DNA from 4 places in the Pseudoalteromonas spongiae UST010723-006 genome. Region 2 is predicted to be linked to each of the others. Evidence: predicted binding sites of a transcription regulator. Region 2 holds the regulator's gene; each other region holds the start of a gene.
What was found. Region 2 encodes FliA, which starts transcription of late flagellar genes. Its sites were predicted from a motif close to CTAAAGNTNNNNNNNNNNNNGCCGATA; they were not measured.
Positions count from the first base shown of each region.

Region 1: a site for FliA is predicted at 2,928-2,954, ahead of flgM (flagellar biosynthesis anti-sigma factor FlgM). Genes of this name have one in related genera too.
Region 3: a site for FliA is predicted at 3,086-3,112, ahead of PSPO_RS03965 (flagellin N-terminal helical domain-containing protein). Genes of this name have one in related genera too.
Region 4: a site for FliA is predicted at 2,441-2,467, ahead of PSPO_RS01115 (DUF5610 domain-containing protein). Genes of this name have one in related genera too.

Region 1 covers NZ_CP011039.1:825,376-831,494, forward strand. The annotation lists gene PSPO_RS03845 (FlgO family outer membrane protein) at 1-56, shown strand, start outside; tRNA gene PSPO_RS03850 (tRNA-Arg) at 137-213, shown strand; gene PSPO_RS03855 (flagellar assembly protein T N-terminal domain-containing protein) at 400-1,548, opposite strand; gene PSPO_RS03860 (LPP20 family lipoprotein) at 1,660-2,127, shown strand; gene flgN (flagellar protein FlgN) at 2,156-2,569, opposite strand; gene flgM (flagellar biosynthesis anti-sigma factor FlgM) at 2,573-2,893, opposite strand; gene flgA (flagellar basal body P-ring formation chaperone FlgA) at 3,025-3,741, opposite strand; gene PSPO_RS03880 (chemotaxis protein CheV) at 3,882-4,814, shown strand; gene PSPO_RS03885 (CheR family methyltransferase) at 4,832-5,656, shown strand; gene flgB (flagellar basal body rod protein FlgB) at 5,720-6,119, shown strand, end outside.
Region 2 covers NZ_CP011039.1:1,004,375-1,010,493, forward strand. The annotation lists gene flhA (flagellar biosynthesis protein FlhA) at 1-355, shown strand, start outside; gene flhF (flagellar biosynthesis GTPase FlhF) at 377-1,759, shown strand; gene PSPO_RS04745 (MinD/ParA family ATP-binding protein) at 1,752-2,609, shown strand; gene PSPO_RS04750 (RNA polymerase sigma factor FliA) at 2,618-3,334, shown strand; gene cheY (chemotaxis response regulator CheY) at 3,385-3,768, shown strand; gene PSPO_RS04760 (protein phosphatase CheZ) at 3,785-4,558, shown strand; gene PSPO_RS04765 (chemotaxis protein CheA) at 4,573-6,119, shown strand, end outside.
Region 3 covers NZ_CP011039.1:843,045-849,163, forward strand. The annotation lists gene PSPO_RS03950 (flagellin N-terminal helical domain-containing protein) at 1-804, shown strand, start outside; gene PSPO_RS03955 (flagellin N-terminal helical domain-containing protein) at 1,011-1,826, shown strand; gene PSPO_RS03960 (flagellin N-terminal helical domain-containing protein) at 2,158-2,976, shown strand; gene PSPO_RS03965 (flagellin N-terminal helical domain-containing protein) at 3,188-4,006, shown strand; gene PSPO_RS03970 (flagellin N-terminal helical domain-containing protein) at 4,215-5,030, shown strand; gene PSPO_RS03975 (flagellar protein FlaG) at 5,141-5,542, shown strand; gene fliD (flagellar filament capping protein FliD) at 5,555-6,119, shown strand, end outside.
Region 4 covers NZ_CP011039.1:225,768-231,886, reverse strand. The annotation lists gene PSPO_RS01125 (RNA recognition motif domain-containing protein) at 8-475, shown strand; gene murI (glutamate racemase) at 465-1,226, opposite strand; gene PSPO_RS01115 (DUF5610 domain-containing protein) at 1,295-2,410, opposite strand; gene trmA (tRNA (uridine(54)-C5)-methyltransferase TrmA) at 2,746-3,843, shown strand; gene fabR (HTH-type transcriptional repressor FabR) at 3,865-4,485, opposite strand; gene PSPO_RS01100 (acyl-CoA desaturase) at 4,613-5,749, shown strand; gene sthA (Si-specific NAD(P)(+) transhydrogenase) at 5,765-6,119, shown strand, end outside.

The DNA.
Region 1 (6,119 bases), 180 kb from region 2:
GTATAATAGCCAGTGCCAAATACACAATCCCATACAGTGTTGCATTTGATGAATAGCACGCAAAGGTAAACTTTTGTTTCCTATAAGTGGCTTGCTTTCTCTTTTTACTCTTTGATAATCTTGAATAAATGATATTGTTCTCGTAGCTCAGTTGGATAGAGCATTCGCCTCCTAAGCGAAGGGTCGCAGGTTCGACTCCTGCCGGGAACGCCATTAACGGCTATTAAGTTTTAACCCGCCTTTTTAATTGTTATTTGAACGTCATTAAATAATCTTTAAATCGAGCTATCTTTTATTGTTATGTAGCAATGTGATTAAAGTATTTCTTGAGCGTTACGCGGTTAACCCGAGTTATTGGTCATTAATACTAAATGCTAAGCTTCTCTTGGCTCTAGCTCCTTAGAAGCTTGCTAACGTAACCAAATCACCAATTTGTACGTTTGCCAGGAGTTTGTCGCCTATCACTTGGGCAATTGCGGTGTTTTGATTTACCTGAGTGACTCTCAACTGGTAATCAGTATTAATAATAAGCTGCTTTTGATTAAACCCTTTGCGCAGTGCAATTTGCAGCTTTTGTCCTTTCACTAGATTATTCTCAGCGCCAAGGCTAATGATCACGGTATCGTGATCGACGCTTAAAATACGTGCTTGCGCTGGAATACAGGCAAGATAGCTTGCTAAATCTTGGCCAAGCTTTAAGTTGATATCTGATATTGCTTGTCCATAAGGCATGGTCCAAAATTTTTCACTGTTCACATCGATACGGGCTGTTTTTTTGGTTTGCCAGGTGGCAAATGTATCGTAGTGTGTTTGTTTCAGCAGTTCGCCAGTTAAGCCATTGTATAGCGCCGTATTGATCGAGAAAAAACGTTCATAAGCTTTATTTTGCCAAAATGCTAACGATGAACTCTGTTGCTCACCAAGAGATAAGTCTTCTATTTGCGATATCCAGACAAACTGACTGTTATTTTGGTCGGCAATTTGTTGAATAAGCGCGCTTGAGTTGGCATCAAAATGCGCGGTGAACAGGTTTTTGGTATTAAGCTTACGGTTAATATCGGCTTTTGTGTTGAATAAATGGGTAAACTGATACAAATGTTTTACGAGCTTTTCGCTGTATGCTTTTGGTAATTCAAAAATTTGACCATAAGTTGCATGGCTCGGAGTTTTGAAACCGGTTCTTGTTAAAGCTACATTCTTTTTAATCGATGAATTTTGGCAAGTCTCGCTATTATCTAAAATATCAAGTCTTAGTGTAATTGAGAGCGTGTTGTCTGATTGAATTTCATCAATTACTTCAATCTGATCGATTGCTCCATGAGAGTAAACTTGGGTACTTGGTGTTTGCCAAATGCCATTTACCACTTGCTGTAGACTAGTAACTTGCGCACCTGAAAAAAGTAGAGCTTGCTGAATAGCATTTTCGGTTGCCATCATTCGAGCTTGTTCAACATTACCGTTGCGTATTTTGGCTTGACCGGTTGATTCATACCAAATTGCATGAGACGAAAAGCTCACAATAAAAAGAAGTAATACTAGATGTCGCATAGCGCAGCTCTCAATTTAAACCTTAGTCTGTATATTCAATTTCTGTACCAAACCATACAGTGGCGCGAAAATTGCTAATTCAAATGTAATATGCATTTGTATGGTGGCAATATGTTGAAATCAATTTTCAAAACATCAACTCTGATAACGAGCTTATATTTATTAGGTGGCTGTAGCCAACTGTTTGATAAACATATTGAATATGAATACCAAACACCAGATAACTACCCGGTGCTGTATGCGGTAGGGTATGCACCGATCAGTTTGCAACCCGGTACAACAACAGAGCAAAAATCGATTATGGCAATGAAGGCATCAAAGCTTGAGGCTTATCGTGAGCTCGCGGAACAAGTCTACGGACAAAAAGTTGACGCGCAAACGAGCGTTAAAGGCCTTATCGCTAGTAATGATACTTTGAAAGTACGTGTACAAGGTGTTGTACGTGGTGCGAAAGTAACAAAAAGCTACGCTGTGGGTGATACGTATGCAACAGAAGTTGAGCTAGATATGAAATTGGTACATGACTTATATATTGGTCAAACTAAACCAAGAAACGTTAAAAAAGTAACCTACTACTAGCAGGTTACTTTTTATTAGTAAATTCAAATTACGCTTTTAGCCCGCGAGCAATCGGGTTAGGTAGAGAGAAAGATTTGCCCGTTTTGTCATATCCGGTATGACTTTTACCAAATAGGATATTCTTTAATTTTTGTGAAGCAATCTGGCTTTGATTTGCTGCTACTTGATTCACATCATTCTGTTTTTTGCAGTCAGCTAATACCTGATTAATTTGGTTGATTGTTGGCTGATATTCAGCTTTATCAATACCGTCTTGATCGATTAATTTGGCAATGTGTTGGTCACGTTGCTGAATGGACTGCAACGATGCAACTTTGCTTTCAACAACAGATATCAACGATTCATGATCGCGCGCAACTATAGCTTCTAATTCCTGCTTTAGGATGTCAGCCATAGTATTCAACTCATCAAGTTGTTGCGCTAATATCTGTTCTAGATTCATAAACTATCGACCGAAAAGTTTAAATTCAAGCTTATTGATGTTTTCAGCAAGCTTCTCTGCATCAATTTTGTATTCGCCGTTAGCGATCGCTTTTTTAAGCTCGTTTACTTTTTTCTCATCAATACCTGATGATTGCTCCGCTTTTTCATTTAGCTTTTTAAGCTGTTGAGCTTGCGGTGTAATGCTCACTGAATCGCTAGTTGCCTTTGCAGTAGCAGTATTCACTTGCACTTGTTTATTAGCAGTTTCAGACGCTTGCTGCTTAGAGCTTTCAAGCCTGACGTTTGCTTGGCTGTTTGAGCCTTGATTTATTTGATTAACCATGACAGTTCTCTCTACTAAGATTTCACATCTTATGTATCGGCATCTCGGGTACAACCTTTAATAAAAAATGCACTATTTTTATTAAATTTGTAACCTCTTATTTAACCTGAAATTTCTACTAGAGTACAGCGCTAAATTGTGACTATTACCAGCTCAGTGTTTAAAACTCTTGCCTGAATTTTCTTTTTAGATTTTACATTGCGAATACTAATGTTGTCGCCTATGCGTCCATCTTCAAGCGCTTCACCTTGTGTTTTAATTGTCATGCCTTTAAAGCTTGCCAAAATAGTAATTTTATCGCCTTTACAAATAGTACAAATATAATTGTAGTTGATAGTTTGTCCCGCACGAACATTTCGTTTACTGCGGCTACCTATTAAGTTAGTACTCGATTTAAATTGATTCGAACGCGTTAAGTGTTTTGCAACTTGCTTGCTGGTTAAATGTTTTGCGGTAATTCGTTGCCCTTTACTGATCCCTTTTGCTGCCGTAATCACTTCAACGAGCTCTAATTGCTTTACATGCACAAAAACTTGCCAATTATTTTGGTCTAAACACTTAATTTTTATAGTAGATTGCCGATTAGTATTGATAGGATTTGCGGCACTTACTTGCAACTCGCGCTGACATGTTCGCGTTTTAATACGAGTGTCGAGCGGTAACGCCGTAATCGACAACTGCGAATTAGGGTGTTGGTTAGAGTTGGGTTGTTTGTTATCGGCAACATAATCTATTGCGATTTGCTGCAATTCTAACTTACTGTAAACCTTTGCTTTGAGTGAAGTCATAGCAAGCGCAGCAATTTGTATTAAAATAAAGAAATAAAGATTTTTTTTAAACAAACTCATAATGTTTCGACTATGCTTTATGGGTAAAACAAGGTATAACTAGCGAGTGTCAAAATTATGGCACATCAAGGTTATACGGTAGTACAATAACAAAGAAGCAAGAAGTATTCCTTTTCATTGCTTCAAGTTAGGAGATTGAAATGGCAGGCATTTTAGATTCGGTTAATCAGCGAACGCAACTCGTAGGTCAAAACAGGCTGGAGTTGTTGCTGTTTAAGTTAAAAGGCAGGCAGCGGTTCGGAATTAACGTATTTAAAGTACGTGAGGTTTTACAATGTCCTAACTTAACGGCAATGCCAAAATCTAATCATTATGTTAAAGGTGTGGCGCACATACGTGGGCAAACAATTTCAGTTATCGATCTTTCTTTAGCTATCGGTGGCCCTGGGATCCAAGATACAAAAGATTGTTTTATTATCATCACTGAATATAACCGTTCAGTGCAGGGCTTTTTAGTCGACTCGGTTGAGCGTATCGTTAATATCAACTGGGAATCAATTATGCCACCGCCGTCAGGTTCGGGCCGTTATTCGTATTTAACTGCAGTAACTGAAATCGAAAAGGAACTGGTTGAAATACTGGATGTAGAAAAGATCCTGAATGAAATTTGCCCAGTAAACACTGAGGTGAGTGCTGATTTGGTTTCAGATGGTGAGATGCAAAAAGACCTTGGCGAACGTATTGTATTTATTGCCGATGATTCGACAGTTGCGCGAAACCAAGTGAAACGGGCGCTTGAGCCATTAGGCGTGCAAACTGAGGTGGCAAAAAATGGACGCGAGGCGCTAGTTCGCCTGAAAGAAATTGCCGAGAAAGATTGTCAAAGTGTGGTCACTGAACGAGTAGCGCTACTTATTTCAGACGTAGAAATGCCAGAAATGGATGGGTATACGCTAACAGCCGAACTAAAGGCTGATCCCAGAACAGCACCGCTTCATGTTATATTACATACATCACTCAGTGGTGTATTTAATCAGGCGATGGTTGAAAAAGTCGGAGCTGATGATTTTATTGCGAAGTTTAACCCAGATGAGTTAGCTACTGCGGTTAAAAAGTGGGTTCATGAAGATTAGACCAGCGAGTAATAAACTTGAACAAAAACTTAGATGATAAAGAATATCAGCAATTTAAAAGCTTTTTAGAGCAGCAATGTGGCATTGTGCTAGGTGACAATAAACAGTACCTAGTAAAGAGTCGTCTTGCACCTTTAATGGCAAGGTTTGATGTCGACTCTTTATCAGAATTAGTGACTAAAACGCTTAGCCCGCGTGAACGTCAGTTAAGGGCTGCAGTTGTTGATGCAATGACAACTAATGAAACCCTGTGGTTCCGTGATACATATCCATTCGAATTGCTTAAGAATAAACTTTTCCCTGAACTTTCGGAGCTGCGTAGACCTATTAAAATTTGGTCTGCTGCAAGTTCTTCAGGGCAAGAGCCGTATTCAATCGCTATGAGTGCCGCTGAATTTAAGCAGTCAAAGCCAGGGGCGCTAGCGGGTGTCAATATTGTTGGTACAGATATATCTAACACCATGTTAGATATCTGTAAAAATGCTGAATACGATTCGCTTGCGCTGGCACGTGGCCTTTCACCTGAAAGGCGTCGCAAGTTTTTTACGGATTCAGATCACGGTATGGCAAAAGTGAACGATGATATAAAGCGGATGGTGAGCTTTCGCCACTTAAACTTGTTAGATTCGTATGCACTTATGGGGAAATTTGAAATCATTTTTTGTCGTAATGTATTGATTTATTTCTCACCGGAAGTTAAAGCAAAAATTATTAAACAATTCCACCAAGCCCTTAGCCCTAAAGGGTATTTATTTCTAGGCGCGTCAGAATCTATGACCGGATTAAGCGAGGATTTTGAAATGATCCGCTGTAATCCAGGTATCATTTATCAAAAAAAATAATTAGTCAGTAGCTCTGGCTTACTATTTGCATAACTTCTTCAAAGTCACTTTTTTGGAGAAGTTATGGCTATCAGTTTTGACAGAGCACTCGGCATTCATCCGCAAGCTACTCTTGCTCGTTCGCAAAGAGCAGAAGTGCTAGCAACTAATATTGCTAACGCAGATACGCCAAACTACAAAGCGCGAGACATTGATTTTTCAAAAGCCCTTGAACAGGCTAAATCGAGCCAATCCAAGCGCTTGTCGACCACTCACGAAAAACACTTCGATCTTTCTATTAATAGTTTAGAAAGTAACACCTTGTATCGAGTACCCACTCAGCCTGATACCGGTGACGGTAATACTGTGGATATGCAGGAAGAACGTAGTAAGTATGTTCAAAACGCAATGGAGTACCAAGCGAGTATTAACTTTTTAGGCGGTAAGTTTAAAGGCTTGAAAAAAGCACTAGGTGGGCAAGGGG
Region 2 (6,119 bases):
AATCTCACTGCGTCGATTAATCGTTCAAGACGTTGCTGGCAATGCACCAGAAATCCCTGTCATAACATTGGCGCCTGAGTTGGAACAGATGTTGCATCAGTCCCTTCAAAGTGCAGGTGACGAAGGTGCTGGCATTGAGCCAGGGCTCGCAGAAAGACTACAAAATTCTCTCGGCGATGCACATCAAAACCAGGAAATGGCGGGTGAACCTTCAATACTGTTGACATCAGGTATGTTGCGCAGCGTGTTATCGCGATTTGTGAAACACAGCCTACCGGGTTTGCGCGTGATGTCATATCAGGAAGTACCTGAAGAAAAGCAGATCAAAATTGTTTGCTCAGTCGGTCAACAGTGATAAGTAGAGACGAGGTGTCACATGAAAATTAAACGTTTTTTTGCTAAAGATATGCGCAGCGCGTTGAATGAAGTAAAGCATGAGCTAGGTCCTGATGCAGTTATCATGTCAAATAAGCGCATGGCTGATGGTGTTGAAATTGTGGCAGCTGTTGATTATGAAAAGTCAGTGCAAGCTGCACCTGCAGCGCCTAAGTTAAGCGAAGAAAAGCCTCGTTTTAGTAATAATTTTGTTAAGCCAAAACCACAAACAGCGACCCCTGAAAAACAAGCAGCGGTAGCAGATAGTTTATCGGCATTACTTGAGCGCCAAGCGAAAAAATCACCTCAATTTGATAAAGCACCTGAGCCAAAGCAGCCTCGTAATTGGTTTGATGACGATGATTCACTCACATCGACACAGCAAGATGCCCTTGATAGCTTTGCTAAGCCAAAGCAACAAAGCAGTTATGGCAACCAAGCTCAGTCGCTTGATGAAATGCAAGCAATGCGTGATGAAATGGCATCGATCAGACAGTTACTTGAGCACCAACTTTCTGGCTTAATGAATGAAGATATGGCGCGCCGTGACCCAACTCGTGCTCTTTTACTCGACCGTTTGAAAGGTATGGGTATCAGTGAAGCAGTAGCGGACCAGCTTGCGTGTTTTATTCCAGATGACGTTGCACCGCGTCAAGCGTGGCAAGAAACACTTAATATGCTGAGCAAACAGCTATACACTGCAAATAATGAGATTTTGCGTCGTGGTGGCGTATATGCGCTAGTTGGTCCTACTGGTGTAGGTAAAACTACCACAGTTGCAAAGCTAGCTGCACTTGGCGCACAAAAATTTGGCGCCAACAATATCGCACTAATCACAACAGATACTTATCGTATTGGCGCATATGAGCAATTATCGACTTATGGTCGTATTATTGGCTGCCCAGTAAAGCAAGTTAAAAATGCAGAAGAACTCACTGAAATTCTTTATCATTTAAGAAATAAGCGTCTAGTATTAATTGATACAGCAGGAATGAGCCAACGAGATATACGTTTGACTGAACAACTCAACACCTTAATGCGCAATAGCCGAGTAGATATTCGCAGTTACCTTGTGTTAAGTTCAACAGCACAGCTTGAAGTACAGCAAGAGGCGATTAAACAGTTCAAACAGGTACAGTTAAGTGGTTGTATCTTCACAAAACTTGATGAATGTCTAAGTTTAGGTGAAATTATCAGTGTAGCCATTCAAAATCGTCTGCCAATAGGCTATCTTACCAATGGGCAGCGTGTACCAGAGGACATTCGTGTGGCAAATGCGGAAAAATTGGTCAGCAAAGCTCAGCAGTTGTATGCAAAACGAACAAACGCGCAAGCAAGACGTGCATCAAGCATGGCGCATCAAGCAGTAGGAATGTATGATTAACCCAGAATTAGATCAAGCTAGTGGCCTGCGGAAAATGAAAAACAACAACAAGGCTGTAAAAGTAATTGCGGTAACTGGAGGTAAAGGGGGAGTTGGTAAAACCAATGTCTCTCTAAACATGGCAATCGCCATGGCTCAGCAAGGCCAAAAAGTACTGGTACTCGATGCCGATTTGGGTTTAGCAAACTGTGATGTAATGCTGGGTTTGCGTGTAGAGCGTAATCTTTCTCACGTGCTTTCAGGTGAATGTGACCTCGAAGATATCTTAGTTGAAGGGCCGTATGGTATGAAAATTGTACCTGCGACATCTGGCTCTCAAAATATGGTGGAATTAACACCATCTGAACACGCTGGCCTTATTCGCGCTTTTGGCGAATTAGACTCACACTATGATGTATTAGTCGTTGACACTGCGGCCGGTATTTCAGATATGGTGCTTAGTTTTTCTCGCGCTTCACAAGATGTGCTTGTTGTTGTGTGTGATGAACCAACATCAATAACCGATGCTTACGCACTGATTAAAGTGTTAAGCCGTGAGCACGGTGTGTACAAATTTAAAATAGTTGCGAACATGGTACGCAGCTTAAAAGAAGGCCAAGAGCTTTTCGCAAAATTATCAAAAGTAACCGACCGCTTTTTAGATGTATCGCTTGAGCTAGTCGCAACAGTTCCATTTGATGAAAATATTCGAAAAGCGATTCGTAAACAAAAAACCATTGTTGACGTATTTCCAAAATCGCCTGCAGCAATTGCGTTCAAAGCACTTGCAACTAAAGCGGCGAGCTGGCCAATTCCAAATCAGCCGTCAGGACACCTAGAGTTTTTCATTGAGAAACTGGTTAGTAATTAGGAACGCCTATGAAAAGAACCGCTGCCTATGCTAATCAAAATCAATTATCGCAACTTGTCGAACAGCATACGCCGTTGGTTAAACGCATTGCCTACCATATTTTAGCGCGTCTGCCGGCGAGCGTTATTGTCGAAGACCTCATTCAGGCAGGCATGATAGGATTAATCGAGGCTGCTAAGAACTTTGATGGCAGTAAAGGTGCGAGCTTTGAAACCTATGCGGGTATTCGTATTCGCGGTGCAATAATTGATGAAACGCGTAAAGGAGATTGGGTACCTCGCTCAGTACATAAAAACGCCCGTGAAGTCGCCGCGGTCATCAATCAGCTAGAATCATCACTCGGACGTGAACCAAAAGACAGTGAAGTAGCTGAAAAACTTGATATTACGTTAGATGAGTACCATCATATTCTAAGGGATATAAGCAATGGTAAAATTATCGGCATTGAAGATCTCGGTGTTGATGAAGATGTCATCGACGCAGGGCTCGGCAATAAAGAACAAAATCCATTAGTTGATATTCAACAGGATAAATTTAATAAAGCGTTAGTAGAGGCAATACAAACTTTGCCAGAAAGAGAAGCGTTAGTGCTGTCACTTTACTACAATGATGAAATGAATTTAAAAGAAATTGGGCTAATTCTTGAAGTGAGTGAATCAAGAGTGAGCCAAATACATAGTCAGGCCATGGTGCGCCTTAAAGCAAAAGTCCATGACTGGATATAGAATAAAAGTAGTAAGTAAACAATTAGGTGCATACCTCACTGGAGGATATTTTGGATAAAAACATGAAAATTCTTGTAGTTGACGACTTTTCAACGATGAGAAGAATCATTAAAAACCTGTTAAGAGATCTTGGTTTCACAAACGTGCAAGAAGCAGACGACGGTAGCACTGCGCTACCAATGCTGCAAAACCAAGAGTTTGACTTTGTAGTTACGGATTGGAATATGCCAGGTATGCAAGGTATAGATTTGCTGCGCGCGATTCGCGCGGATGACAGTCTAAAACACATACCGGTACTAATGGTAACTGCCGAAGCCAAAAAAGAGCAGATCATTGCTGCAGCGCAAGCAGGTGTAAACGGTTATATCGTTAAACCATTTACAGCAGCAACGCTTAAAACAAAGCTTGATAAAGTTTTTGAGCGTTTAGGCTAACGGGAAGGAGAGGTTTATGTCAGCAAGTGCTGCGCCTCAAATTACCTTAGAACAAGCTAAGCAGCTAGTTGCGTTTCTTGAAAACGATGAGCAACAACAAGCGCAAGAGCTGCTAAAGCAAGTTACGGCAATTGAGCAAGATGAATTATTTGGTGAGGTAGGCAAACTAACTCGTCAACTGCATGATTCATTGAAAAATTTTCAACTTGATACCACTTTATCGGCGCTAACAACTGAGTCTATCCCTGACGCAAAAGAACGTCTCAATTATGTTATGGAAATGACAGAGCAAGCTGCGAATACAACGATGGACGCCGTTGAAGCATCGCTGCCTATTGCCGATAACTTGCAAACAGGTCTCAACAATATTAAGCCCAAATGGGACAAATTAATGTCGCGAGATCTTAAAGTTGGTGAGTTTAAAGTGTTATGTCATGAGCTAAACGGCTTTATGGACGAAGCAAAAACAAATTCTGATAAATTAAATGCATTAATGACAGAAGTGCTCATGGCCCAGGGTTACCAGGACCTCACAGGTCAAGTTATTCGACGCGTAATCGAGCTTGTCCGAGAAGTCGAGGATAGCCTGATTCATATGTTAACTGTGTTTGGCACACCTGTAGAACATGATGAATCGCCTGAAACGACAATACAACAAGAACAACAAATGGTTGCTGATGGTGAATTAGACCAAGTAGCTGAAGGTCCAATTATAAATGCTGAATCACGTGAAGATGTGGTTTCAGGTCAAGATGAAGTAGACGATCTGCTGTCTAGTTTGGGCTTCTAATCGGAGAAAAATGCATGAGCTTTGATGTCGATGAAGATATTTTACAAGACTTTTTAGTCGAAGCCGGTGAAATCTTAGAGTTGCTCTCAGAACAGTTAGTTGAACTGGAAAATAATCCAGAAGATGCTGATTTACTGAATGCGATATTTAGAGGGTTTCATACCGTAAAAGGGGGCGCTGGCTTCTTGTCTATGACAGAGCTAGTCGATGCATGTCACGGCGCAGAAAATATTTTCGATGTTTTACGACAAGGCCAACGCAGGGTTACTCCTGAATTAATGGATGTGATTTTACAGGCACTTGATACCATCAATGAAATGTTTGCTCACATTCAAAATCGCGCTCAGCCCGATCCTGCTGACCCGCAGCTACTGGCAGAACTACATAGACTTAGTCAGCCTGAAAGCGCAGATGAAGCACCGGTAGCCGAAGCGCCAGCAGAAGAAATTGTCGAACCAGAAGCAGTCGAAGAAGACCCGTTTGTTGATATTTTATTTGATGCTGATGCGCCAAGTGATGAAGCACAATCTTCTGGCGATAGCGTTGACGATATCACAGAAGAAGAATTTGAAAGCTTATTAGATGAGTTACACGGCTCTGGTAATGGCCCAGCCTCTAATGCAGCGCCAGAAGCGAGTGAAAGTAGCGACTCTGATGAAATCACTGATGATGAATTTGAAAGCTTACTCGACGAATTACATGGCGCTGGTTCATTCGGTGGCGCGTCTGAGACAAGTGCGCCAGAAAGCGCAGCTCCTGCGGCTTCATCGGGTGACGATGAAGACATTACCGAAGATGAATTCGAAGCCTTACTTGATGAACTTCATGGCAAGGGCAGTGCGCCAAGCACTGCTGAAAAATCATTTAATACTGAGGCGGTAGCGGCAAAACCGGCAACGCCAACACCACCTCCTGCGGCTAAGCCAACGCCGGCGAAACCACAAGCTTCAGCACCAAAACCAGTAGCTGATAAGCCTGCTGCGCCAAGTGCAGCCAAACCAGCTGCAGCGCCAAGTAAAGCACCAGCTAAACCGGCAGCGCCACCGGCTGAAACGACAGTGCGTGTTGACACCAAACGCCTTGACCAAATCATGAATATGGTCGGTGAACTGGTATTGGTTCGAAATCGACTTGTCAGCTTAGGTGCTAACGTTAGTAATGAAAGTATGGGTAAAGCCATTTCTAACTTAGATGTGGTGACCGCAGACTTACAAGGCGCGGTAATGAAAACCCGGATGCAGCCAATCAAAAAAGTATTTGGCCGTTTCCCTCGCGTTGTACGTGACTTAGCGCGCAGCTTGAAAAAAGAAATTAATTTACAGCTAGTTGGTGAAGAAACAGATTTAGATAAAAACCTTGTTGAGGCACTTGCAGATCCACTAGTTCACCTTGTACGTAACTCGGTGGATCATGGTATTGAAATGCCAGACGATCGTGAAGCTGCAGGTAAACCACGCACCGGTACGGTGACGCTGTCAGCATCTCAAGAAGGTGATCATATCTTGCTTACCATTGAAGATGATGGTGCGGGTATGGACGCAGAAAAGCTGAAAAGTATAGC
Region 3 (6,119 bases), 160 kb from region 2:
AATTCAAACATCACATCATTGAACGCACAGCGTCAATTATCGAATTCAACAAATGCGTTAAGCACGTCTTTTCAGCGTTTATCATCAGGTTTACGTGTTAACAGTGCAGCGGACGATGCGGCCGGTTTACAAATTGGCACACGTTTACAATCGCAAGTAAATGGTGCAAATCAAGGCGCACGTAACGCGAATGATGGTATTTCACTAGCGCAAACAGCAGAAGGTGCACTAGAAGAAACGTCAAACATGTTGCAACGTATGCGTGTTTTATCGATTCAATCGGCGAATGGTTCAAACACAGATTCAGACCGTGATGCACTACAAAAAGAGTTTGCTGAATTATCGGCAGAGATAGACCGTGTAGCAAGTGATACAACGTTTGGTGGTGTAAACATCTTAAATGGTACTTACGATACAGACTATCAAGTAGGGCCAGATGCTAACCAAACGATTCAGGTGAAAATTACCACCAACATGAACTCAACGGGTCTTGCACTTTCAGATGATTCAATTAGTACAGCAGCAGGTGCGCAAACAGCGATTACAGCACTAGATGATGCTTTATCAATCGTAAATGGTGTACGAGCTGACTTAGGTGCGAAGCAAAACCGTTTTAGTTCGACTATTCGTAACTTAAACAATGTTTCAGAAAACGTATCGGCGTCGAAATCACGCATAATGGATACAGACTTTGCGGCGGAGAGTGCAGGTCTTGCACGTAACCAGGTGTTACAGCAAGCATCAAGCTCAATGTTAGCTCAGGCAAATCAACAGCCACAAATCGCATTGTCGCTAATTGGTTAACACTCTCTCCTAGTTAATTAAGTTAGTACTCCCTCTCATATAAAAACGGCCAAATGGCCGTTTTTTACTTTTCGTTAAAAAAAATTAAAAAAAGCTAAAGGGTTTTAGGCGGCCGCCGATAACGAAGATGGGACAGAAAACTATCTGTAGCTTACTCTCTCTCTTGCAACTGATAGTTCCTATGTTAATTATTATTGGAGGCTCTCATGGCTTTAAGTGTTAACTCAAATATAATGTCTTTGAATTCTCAAAGACAACTCTCTCGTTCGAGTGAGGCATTATCAACATCATTCCAACGTTTATCGTCTGGTTTACGTGTAAACAGTGCGGCAGATGATGCGGCAGGTTTGCAAATTGGTACGCGTTTAAACTCGCAAGTACAAGGTTTAAACCAAGGTGCACGTAATGCAAACGATGGTATTTCACTATCGCAAACAGCAGAAGGTGCGTTGGAAGAAACCTCGAACATGCTGCAACGTATGCGTGTATTGGCAATTCAGTCAGCGAATGGTTCAAACACTGATTCGGATCGTGATGCACTGCAAAAAGAATTCACAGAGCTATCTGCTGAGATTGATCGTGTTGCAAGTGATACGAGCTTTGGTGGTGTAAATATTTTAGATGGTACGTACGACACAGACTTCCAAGTTGGTGCTGATGCAAACCAGACTATTACGTTAAAAGTAACGACAAATATGAACTCAACAGGACTTGCGCTTTCTGATGACTCTATCAGTACTGCTGCAGGCGCACAAACAGCTATAGGTGCACTAGATGATGCGTTGTCAACAGTGAACGGTGTACGTGCTGATCTTGGTGCGAAGCAAAACCGTTTTAGTTCGACTATTCGTAACTTAAACAACGTAGCAGAAAATGTAGCAGCGTCTAAGTCACGTATCATGGATACAGACTTTGCAGCAGAAAGTGCGGCATTGGCGCGTAACCAAGTATTACAACAGGCTTCAAGCTCAATGTTAGCGCAGGCTAACCAGCAGCCGCAAATTGCGTTGTCATTGCTGTAATAAATAGTAATCGTAATGCTTTTTATAGATCACACTGAGTGGTGTGATCTATAAATATTTGACTGAATAATATCCCTCCCATATAGCGTATTCATAGAGCCCAAACTAAACAATTACACCTCTAAACTAGAATAATCAGAACGAATCATGCTTCAAAATTAAAAGCATTTTGTGATTAAATTATTAAAGTAACTCTTTGTTTATTTGTTGGTTATTTTTCTTCTAGTGGCTTACTTGTAAAAATTGATTAAAGAATCTTTTTGACGTGTCGATATCTTAATCAAACGAGTTGTTTGGCGGTAAATACCGCAGATAGAAGAGGGCGAGAATCATGGCTTTATATGTAAATTCAAACATCACATCATTGAACGCACAGCGTCAATTATCAAATTCGACAAATGCGTTAAGCACGTCTTTTCAGCGTTTATCATCAGGTTTACGTGTTAACAGTGCAGCGGACGATGCAGCAGGTCTTCAAATTGGTACACGTTTACAATCGCAAGTAAATGGTGCAAATCAAGGCGCACGTAACGCGAATGATGGTATTTCACTAGCTCAAACAGCAGAAGGTGCACTAGAAGAAACGTCAAATATGTTGCAACGTATGCGTGTTTTATCGATTCAATCGGCGAATGGTTCAAACACAGACTCAGACCGTGATGCACTACAAAAAGAGTTTGCTGAATTATCGGCAGAGATAGACCGTGTAGCAAGTGATACAACGTTTGGTGGTGTAAACATCTTAAATGGTACTTACGATACAGACTATCAAGTAGGGCCAGATGCTAACCAAACGATTCAGGTGAAAATTACCACCAACATGAACTCAACGGGTCTTGCACTTTCAGATGATTCAATTAGTACAGCAGCAGGTGCGCAAACAGCGATTACAGCACTAGATGATGCTTTATCAATCGTAAATGGTGTACGAGCTGACTTAGGTGCGAAGCAAAACCGTTTTAGTTCGACTATTCGTAACTTAAACAATGTTTCAGAAAACGTATCGGCGTCGAAATCACGCATAATGGATACAGACTTTGCGGCGGAGAGTGCAGGTCTTGCACGTAACCAGGTGCTACAACAAGCATCAAGCTCAATGTTAGCCCAGGCAAATCAACAGCCACAAATCGCATTATCCCTAATTGGTTAACACTCTCTCCTAGTAAATCAAGTTAGTACTCCCTCTCTCATAAGAGCAGCCATTTGGCTGCTTTTTTTATTGTGTGATTTAAAAAAGTACAAAAAATTACAGGTTTTTTCTAAAGAAATTACTCCCACTGTCGATATAGTTTTTAGTTAAAGAAATTAATTAGATAACAGTTCTTTTTAGCATAATTGCTTAGAACTAGAGGGTGAACATTATGGCTTTATATGTAAATTCAAACGTCACATCATTGAACGCACAGCGTCAATTATCGAATTCAACAAATGCGTTAAGCACGTCCTTCCAACGGCTGTCATCTGGTTTACGTGTTAACAGTGCAGCAGATGATGCGGCCGGTCTTCAAATTGGTACACGTTTACAGTCGCAAGTAAATGGTGCAAACCAAGGCGCACGTAATGCAAACGATGGTATTTCACTATCGCAAACAGCGGAAGGTGCACTAGAAGAAACCTCGAACATGCTGCAGCGTATGCGTGTTCTGGCAATTCAATCAGCGAATGGTTCAAATACAGCATCAGATCGTGCAGCACTGCAAAAAGAGTTTTCTGAGCTATCGAGTGAAATTGACCGTGTAGCAAGTGATACAACGTTTGGTGGTGTAAATATTTTAGATGGAACATTTACAGCTGATTTCCAGGTTGGTCCAGATGCGAACCAAGTGATCAATGTCGCTATCGCAACAAGTATGGGGGCAACAGGTTTAGCTGTAAACGATGACACAATTGCGACTGCATCTCAGGCTCAGACAGCGATTACCGCAATTGATGACGCTTTGTCTACGGTAAATGGTATACGTGCAGATCTCGGTGCGAAGCAAAACCGTTTTAGCTCGACTATTCGTAACTTGAATAATATTTCTGAAAATGTGTCAGCGTCTAAGTCACGTATTTTAGATACGGACTTTGCGGCTGAAAGTGCAAGTCTTGCGCGTAACCAGGTGTTACAACAAGCATCGAGCTCAATGTTAGCTCAGGCAAATCAACAGCCTCAGATAGCATTGTCGCTAATTGGTTAATACTCTCTCCTAGTTAATCAAGTTAGTACTCCCTCTCATAAAAAAAAGCGGCCTAATGGCCGCTTTTTACTTTTTGTTAAAAAGTTTAAAAAAAAGCTAAAGGGTTTTAGACGGGCGCCGATAACGAAGATGGGACAGAAAACTATCTGTAGCTTACTCTCTCTCTTGCTACTGATAGTTCCTATGTTAATTATTATTGGAGGCTCTCATGGCTTTAAGTGTTAACTCAAATATAATGTCTTTGAATTCTCAAAGACAACTCTCTCGTTCGAGCGAGGCATTATCAACATCATTCCAGCGTTTATCGTCTGGTTTACGTGTAAACAGTGCAGCAGATGATGCGGCTGGCTTACAAATTGGTACGCGTTTAAACGCGCAGGTACAAGGTTTAAACCAAGGTGCACGTAATGCAAACGATGGTATTTCACTATCGCAAACAGCAGAAGGTGCGTTAGAAGAAACCTCAAATATGTTGCAACGTATGCGTGTATTGGCAATTCAATCAGCGAATGGTTCAAATACAGCATCTGACCGCGCAGCACTGCAAAAAGAATTTTCTGAACTGTCGAGCGAGATTGACCGCGTTGCTACAGATACGAGCTTTGGTGGTGTGAATATCTTAGATGGTTCATTTACCGCAGCGTTCCAAGTGGGTGCAGACGCAAGTCAAACGATTACAGTAAGTATTGGTACTAGTATGGGCGCAACAGGCCTTGCATTAAATGATGATACTATTGCAACAGCCTCACAAGCTCAAACAGCAATTACCGCTCTTGATGATGCGTTGTCAACAGTGAACGGTGTACGTGCTGATCTTGGTGCGAAACAAAACCGTTTTAGTTCGACTATTCGTAATTTAAACAACGTAGCAGAAAATGTAGCAGCGTCTAAGTCACGTATTATGGATACAGACTTTGCAGCAGAAAGTGCGGCATTGGCGCGTAACCAAGTATTACAACAGGCTTCAAGCTCAATGCTAGCGCAGGCTAATCAGCAGCCGCAAATAGCGTTGTCACTGCTGTAATTCAGGTAAAGTGAGGTAGCTTTCACTTTACAGAAATGTAAGTAAGCTTTAAGCACGTTATAGGACTATAATTGTGTTTAAAGCTGCTCATTCCAAATTTTGGAGTTGCTATGAATTTAAGTGATATTTCAATGACGGCCAATCCAATCCGTGACCCTGTAGATGCCGTTAATCAAGATACAATGGTCAAGCCTAAAAATGATGTTGAGGCTAAGGATAAAAGTGTTATCGAAGAGGTACCGACACCTCTATCTGATGACGAATTGGCGCAAACCTTGCTTGAAACTATTGATAAAGTAAGGCAATTTGCTCAATTGCAATCAAAAAATGTAGATTTTTCAATCGAACGTTTTGATGGGCTATCAGTGGTTGTGGTCTCTGATTCACAAACACAGGAAGTGTTAAGGCAGATCCCATCAGAAGAAATGATTGAAGTATCGAAAAAGATTGAACAGTTGCAAACAGAAATCCTAGGCGCGAGCTCAGGTATGTTATTTGATAAAAAAGTGTAATTGAGGTGATTTATGGCTGGTATTACAGCGGCAGGTGTTGGCTCAGGTCTTGATCTCGAAACGATAATAAAAACAACGCTTCTTGCTGAAAAGACGCCTAAAGAGCAACAATTAAATAAACGTGAAATTCAATATGCAACTGAGCTATCAGGTGTTGGTACGTTTAAATCGGCGTTAGACAACTTTAATTCTGCTTTGGCTGAACTAGCTAAAGAAGAAACCTTTACTGCACGCACGGTGAGTTTTAAAAACGGCCTTGAAGAAGATAAGCAGGCGTTTGAGATTTTTGCTAGTTCGACTGTTCAATCGGGTGAGTTTGCCATTGAAGTGCAGGCTCTTGCTCAAGGCTCAAAACTTGAATCTGCTGCGTTAGGTAGTGCGACAGATCCGGTAGGAAGTGGCAACTTGACATTTGCAGCAGGCGGAAACAGTTTTTCGATTGCAGTTGATGCGGCTGACACTTTAGAAGATATTCGTGAGAAAATTAATGCTGCAGGCGATAATTTTGGTGTAAGTGCCAACATTATTAACTCAGATGCCGGTGCTGTTCTCACATTTAACTCAGACGTGACCGGTG
Region 4 (6,119 bases), 780 kb from region 2:
CTTTAAAATGAGTTCATCGCAACAAAAATCATTAATAATAATTTTTATCGCATCTCTTATCGGCTATGCCGTAGTTCATTTTGCATTATCATCAGTACTTACAAGTTCATCTTTGGCTATTGCTGTAGGCATTTTGATTGGTGGTGTTCTTGCAACCTTTTCTGCTAATGGTGCAACTGAAAAGAAAGAGGCAAGTAAATCACTTTATGTGGGTAATTTACCTTATAAGGCAAACGAAGCGGTTGTTAGAAGTTTATTTGAACAACACGGGAAAATATTCTCTGTTCGCCTATTAAAGGATAAGCATACTGGTAAACGTCGCGGCTTTGGTTTTGTAGAAGTCGCAGAAAAGGATGCCGATAAAATTATCTCGGCATTAAATGATAAAGAGTTTCAACAGCGCACTTTAAAAGTACGTGAAGCGAAACAAAAGTCAGATGACAATAATTCTTCGGATGATAGTGTTAATCATTAATCACTGAGATTTGTAATTTAGTCTGTTCTAAAGCAGCCGTAGCATAATAATCTACTGGCTGCTTTTTATTATCTACTACATTACACTCGCCAATGAGACTCGATACACGATTTGCAATAGCCTCACCAGAGTCGAGTAGTTGTAAATCATGCTTTATTAACTGTTTAAGTTCATTTGCAATAATAGGAAAATGCGTACACCCCAAAACTAAATGATCAATTTCACTGTTTATTGCTAATTTATCGAGTTCTTGAGCTAACGCTTGCATATCTAATGTATTAAACCAGAACTTGTATTCAGCTAATCTTACTAGTTCGCTAGAACCATATAAGTCAACTTCACAGCTTCTTGCAAAATCATTAATCAATGTCGCGGTGTATTCATTTGCAACTGTGGCAGGCGTTGCTAATACGCCAATTCGTTTGCTTAGGGATTTCTCTGCTGCTGGTTTAATTGCAGGTACAACGCCTACTATTGGAAAATCAAATTGTGCGCGAAGTTGCACTAATGTTTGTGTGCTCGCAGTATTACAGGCAACAACCAATATATCGACAGGCTCAATTACTTTAATAAATTGAGTTAACAGACTAGTAATACGCTGCGTTAAAAATTGTGAAGAACGTTTTCCGTACGGCAGGTATTTGTTGTCCATAAGATAGCTGAATTTCGCACTCGGTAAACTCGCTTGAATATGTTCAAGTACCGATGTGCCACCAATGCCAGAATCAAATACAACAATGTGCTTAGCCAAACTACCCGACCTAATACGTTATTAACCCGAGTAGTTTGCCATAGATTTTTTAATTCACAAGCGATGACCTAGCTTTCTTTCTGTTGCTTTTGATTTAGCTGTTCAAAAAAGCTAGTACTGTAATCCAACAGATTCTCTTTATTAGCCTGCTGTTGATTCAGCCAATTTAATAATTGCGTCAATTGATTCTCAATATTGAGTGGCTTCGCTTTGTCATAGCTTTCTTTTAGCCCTTCATTTATTGGTTCAAATTGCTTAGCAATTTCTCGACCTGGTTGCGTCGTTTGATATTCTCTCACACTTGCTCTTACTTCTGTTTGCTGCAAGTTCATCGACATAGCCACCAATTGTGGAGAATCCAAGTTTAGATTTTTTGCTTGCTCAAACGCTTCATCAAGCGAGCCATTAAAGAACTCGTTACTAACTTCTTGCAAATCTGACATAAGTTCATTAATTGCTGCTACTTCATCTTCATTCAAATCACCTTCGACTGAAAATGAGTAAGCTTGTGAACTCGACTGAGAAGACGAATAACTGAACGACTCGTCATTACCATCTTTACTATAAGAGAATTGTTCCGACGACTGATACTGACTATTGTATGTTAACTTAATTACATCGCCTTCAGCTGTTTTAATCTCGTAACTCGCACCATTTTCTAGCTTATAATAATTCTGCGCATTAAAACTCGTAGACTTTGACTGCTCGCTTACTGGGTTAAATAAAGATTCTTCAAATTCGTCTAGGCCATCAAAAATAAATTCACGGCTTTTTTCGACCCCTTTTTCAATATCATCACTAAACAAATCGCTGTCTTTAAGCTCTTCAATTGCCTCACCCAGACCTTGCTTTATCCCTTTACGTGCTTGCTCAAGCATATTGGCCAGTGAGCCTTCATCAGCTCCGTCCGCTTGAGCACCTAAAATGGCACCTTTAACAAAGGACAGTACATTTTTAGCCACTTCTTCAAAATCAAACGTATTACTTGTGGCTGGCGGTTCCACTTTACTTTCAAATGGTATTGTCCCCATCATTTTTTGATAGGAGATCTGACTTGCAATTGTTATTCGTTGAGACATGGTAAAAACATCTTTAGACGATGCGTTTTGTGCTATTTCGTTTGGTTTATTTTGAGAAAAACCATACTTGTTTTCAGGTTGATACCCCAATCCACCAACTTTCATAATCATTGCCTCCATTTCAGAACATCTACTTATCGACCAAATAGTGAACAACTTAAGTATAAATCATTAATTTAAGCACTATTCGTTTTCCTTCTATAATGGTAATAACCACTTAGCTAAGTATGTTATTCGATGTTGCTAAGGCGGAGTTTTCTGATGTAGTCCTTCTAAATCGATAAATAACAACGTGATTAGCAATCAAAAAAGCCCGCGCAAATGATTCGCTATTTAAGTGAGTCAGTATAAGTATGTCACATTTTTTCTATGCTATAACTGGACAAAGAAAAACCACAACCTACAATAGCGCGACTCGCACACTAGAGGTTAAAAAGCATATGCCTGTAATTCAAATAGATACTTCACAATACGACGAACAACTTGCTGAAAAAGAACAACGTATCAGCCAACAATTTGCGCAGTTTAACGCGCCAAAATTAGAAGTATTTGCGTCTGAAGCAAAAAATTACAGACAACGTGCAGAGTTTCGCGTGTGGCATGAAGGTGAAGATTTATTTCACATTATGTTTGACCCTGAAACAAAAGAGAAAATCAGAGTTGATCAGTTTGATCCTGCAGCACCATTAATTTGTGAATTAATGCCTCGTTTGTTAGAGCTACTAAAACCGAATGAAATTTTACGTCGTAAACTCTTTCAAATTGATTATTTGTCGACATTAAGCGGACAAATTCTTGTTAGCTTGATTTATCACAAGCAACTTGATGACGAATGGGTAAACGAGGCTAATAAGCTAAAGGCGTTACTAAAAGAAGAGTTTGATATCGATTTTATTGGCCGAGCTCGCAAGCAAAAAATTGTGCTTGGTGAAGAATATGTCATTGAAAAGCTGAATGTAGATAATCGTGAACTTGTTTATCAGCAAGTTGAAAATAGCTTTACTCAGCCAAACGCCAAGCTAAATGAGCAAATGCTCGAGTGGGCAATTGATGTCTCAAAACCTCTTAATAACGATCTGCTGGAACTTTATTGTGGTAACGGTAACTTTTCAATTGCATTAGCGCCAAGCTTTAATCGCGTACTAGCCACCGAAATTTCCAAGTCTTCGGTTAAGTCTGCGCAATTTAATATTGCCGAAAACAAAATCAACAACCTCGATATAATCCGTATGTCGAGTGAAGAGTTCACTATGGCAATGAATGGTGAAAAAGAGTTTTCCCGCTTAAATGGTATCGACCTTAAAAGTTACAACTGTCAAAGTATATTAGTTGATCCGCCCCGTGCAGGTTTAGACAAAGACACCACTGATTTAGTGCAAGGGTATGACAACATTATCTATATTTCATGTAATCCAGATACGCTGGAAAGAGATTTGCAGCAACTAACTGAAACTCATACCATCGCGCGTTTTGCCATTTTTGATCAGTTCCCGTATACCCATCATATCGAATCCGGCGTATTTTTAACGCGCAAGTAAAACATCCATCAAAAAAAGCAGCTATTTAGCTGCTTTTTTTTCTTTGATATAGCTTGATGCCCCTTTAGCAATATAACGCAATTGCCAAATAATACGCTCGGTAAGTTGTTCACGCTGTGGCTTAGTGAGATCAAGCGCTTCAGCGCCTGCGTTAAATACTAACGTAACCATTGCTTCTGCTTGTATATACGCATGATTAGCATCACAACCAGTCTCGTTTTCTAAATAATGCGCGAGTTCTAGAATAAAGTGCTTAATTTCACGAGCAACTGCCGCCCTAAAAGCTTTTGATGTACCCGAACGCTCTCGCAATAATAAACGGAATTGGTTACTCGACTCATCAATAAACTCCATAAACGTCAACACAGATATATTGATAATACTGCCACCGCTTTCAATACGACGGCGAGCCTGACGCATCAATTGACGCAACATCAAGCCTGCTTCATCAACTAAGGTTAACCCAAGCTCATTCATATCTTTAAAGTGGCGATAAAAAGACGTAGGTGCAATTCCCGCTTCACGAGCGACCTCACGTAAACTTAGATTAGAAAAGCTATGCTCAGCACTTAGCTGGTTAAAAGCCGCTGCAATTAAAGCCTGTCTTGTCTTTTCTTTTTGTTGTGCGCGAATACCCGACATACGTCCCCCATCTAATTTGCACGCAGTTTACCACAGAAAAAATATTTATGAATTTTGTCGAATTCACTTGATTAAAAGGCCATATAAAACTATTTTAGCGTACAAGTGTACGCTGAGATTTTTAAGAATGAAAAAACCACCTATTATTTGGCTTAATACCCTCTTTTTTACCATCACTTTTTTGGCTGCTGTTACCATCGTGCCCTGGTACGGTCTAGCGTATGGCTACAGTAGCGCAAACTGGATCGCATTTATTGCGTGTATGTTTTATTGCGGTTTATCAATTACTGCCGGTTATCACCGTTTATGGGCGCACAAAACTTATGAAACCCATCCTGTGATTGAATTTATTTTTGCCATCGGCGGTGCGTTCTCAATTCAAAATAGCGCGTTACATTGGAGTTCAGATCACCGCCTGCATCATGGCAAAGTTGATGACACTGAACACGACCCTTACGCTGCGACTCGCGGGTTTTGGTATAGCCACATTGGTTGGATGCTGCGCGAATATCAAGCACATCGATACAACGACTACTCAAACTGCCGAGATTTACAAAAAAATCGTGTTGTTATGTGGCAACATAAACATTATTTGACGCTTACTCTGATTACCAACTTGGGTATCCCACTGGTACTTGGTTTGGTGTTTGGCAATGTATGGGGAATGTTACTTCTTGCGGGTTTATTACGTTTAGTACTGAGCCAACACTTCACCTTTTTCATTAACTCGCTGGCACATATTTGGGGTTCTCGCCCGTATACGGAATCAAACACCGCCCGCGACAACGGCTTTTTAGCGTTATTCACATACGGAGAGGGGTATCACAACTTCCATCATATTTTTGCATCTGATTACCGCAATGGTATCCGATGGTGGCATTACGATCCGACAAAATGGCTGATAAAATCACTAGCATTTTTGGGATTAGCCTCAAAGTTACGCAAAACACCGCAAGAGCGAATTGAACGTGCAAAAGCGGCAACGTTAATGGAAAAAACCAAACGCACCTTGCTTGAAAAGCAAGACAGTCATGTGCAATTAGATAAACTGCAGCACGAATATGAGTTGTTATTAAGTAAAATACAGCACTATTATAAAGTAAGAAAACGCTTACTAGAGATGCGCAAAAACAAAGTGATACAGCAATGTGAGCAATCACAATTGAAAAAGCAGTATAATGACATTAAAGCGTCTTTAATAAACCAACAACAAAACTGGCTGGCGTTAAACAAAGCCTTAATTAAAGGGCTCGCAATAAACTAGTTAAAGGAACACTCTGTGACAAAAAAACAAGCGACTAAAAAACAGTATGATTATGATGCCATTATAATTGGTACTGGCCCTGGTGGTGAGGGTACGGCTATGAACCTTGCGAAAAGTGGCAAGCGCGTAGCGGTTGTTGAAAAACAACCGAAAGTGGGTGGTGGTTGTGCTCACTGGGGTACAATTCCATCTAAAGCACTGCGCCACTCGGTTAGTCGCTTGATTGAGTTTAATTCAAACCCGCTGTTTAATTCACAAGCTCACAGAGAGCGCATGACCTACCCAGATATTTTAGATCATGCGAGTAACGTAATTTCAAAGCAGGTTAATTTACGCACCAGCTTTTATGATCGTAACCGTATTACCTTAA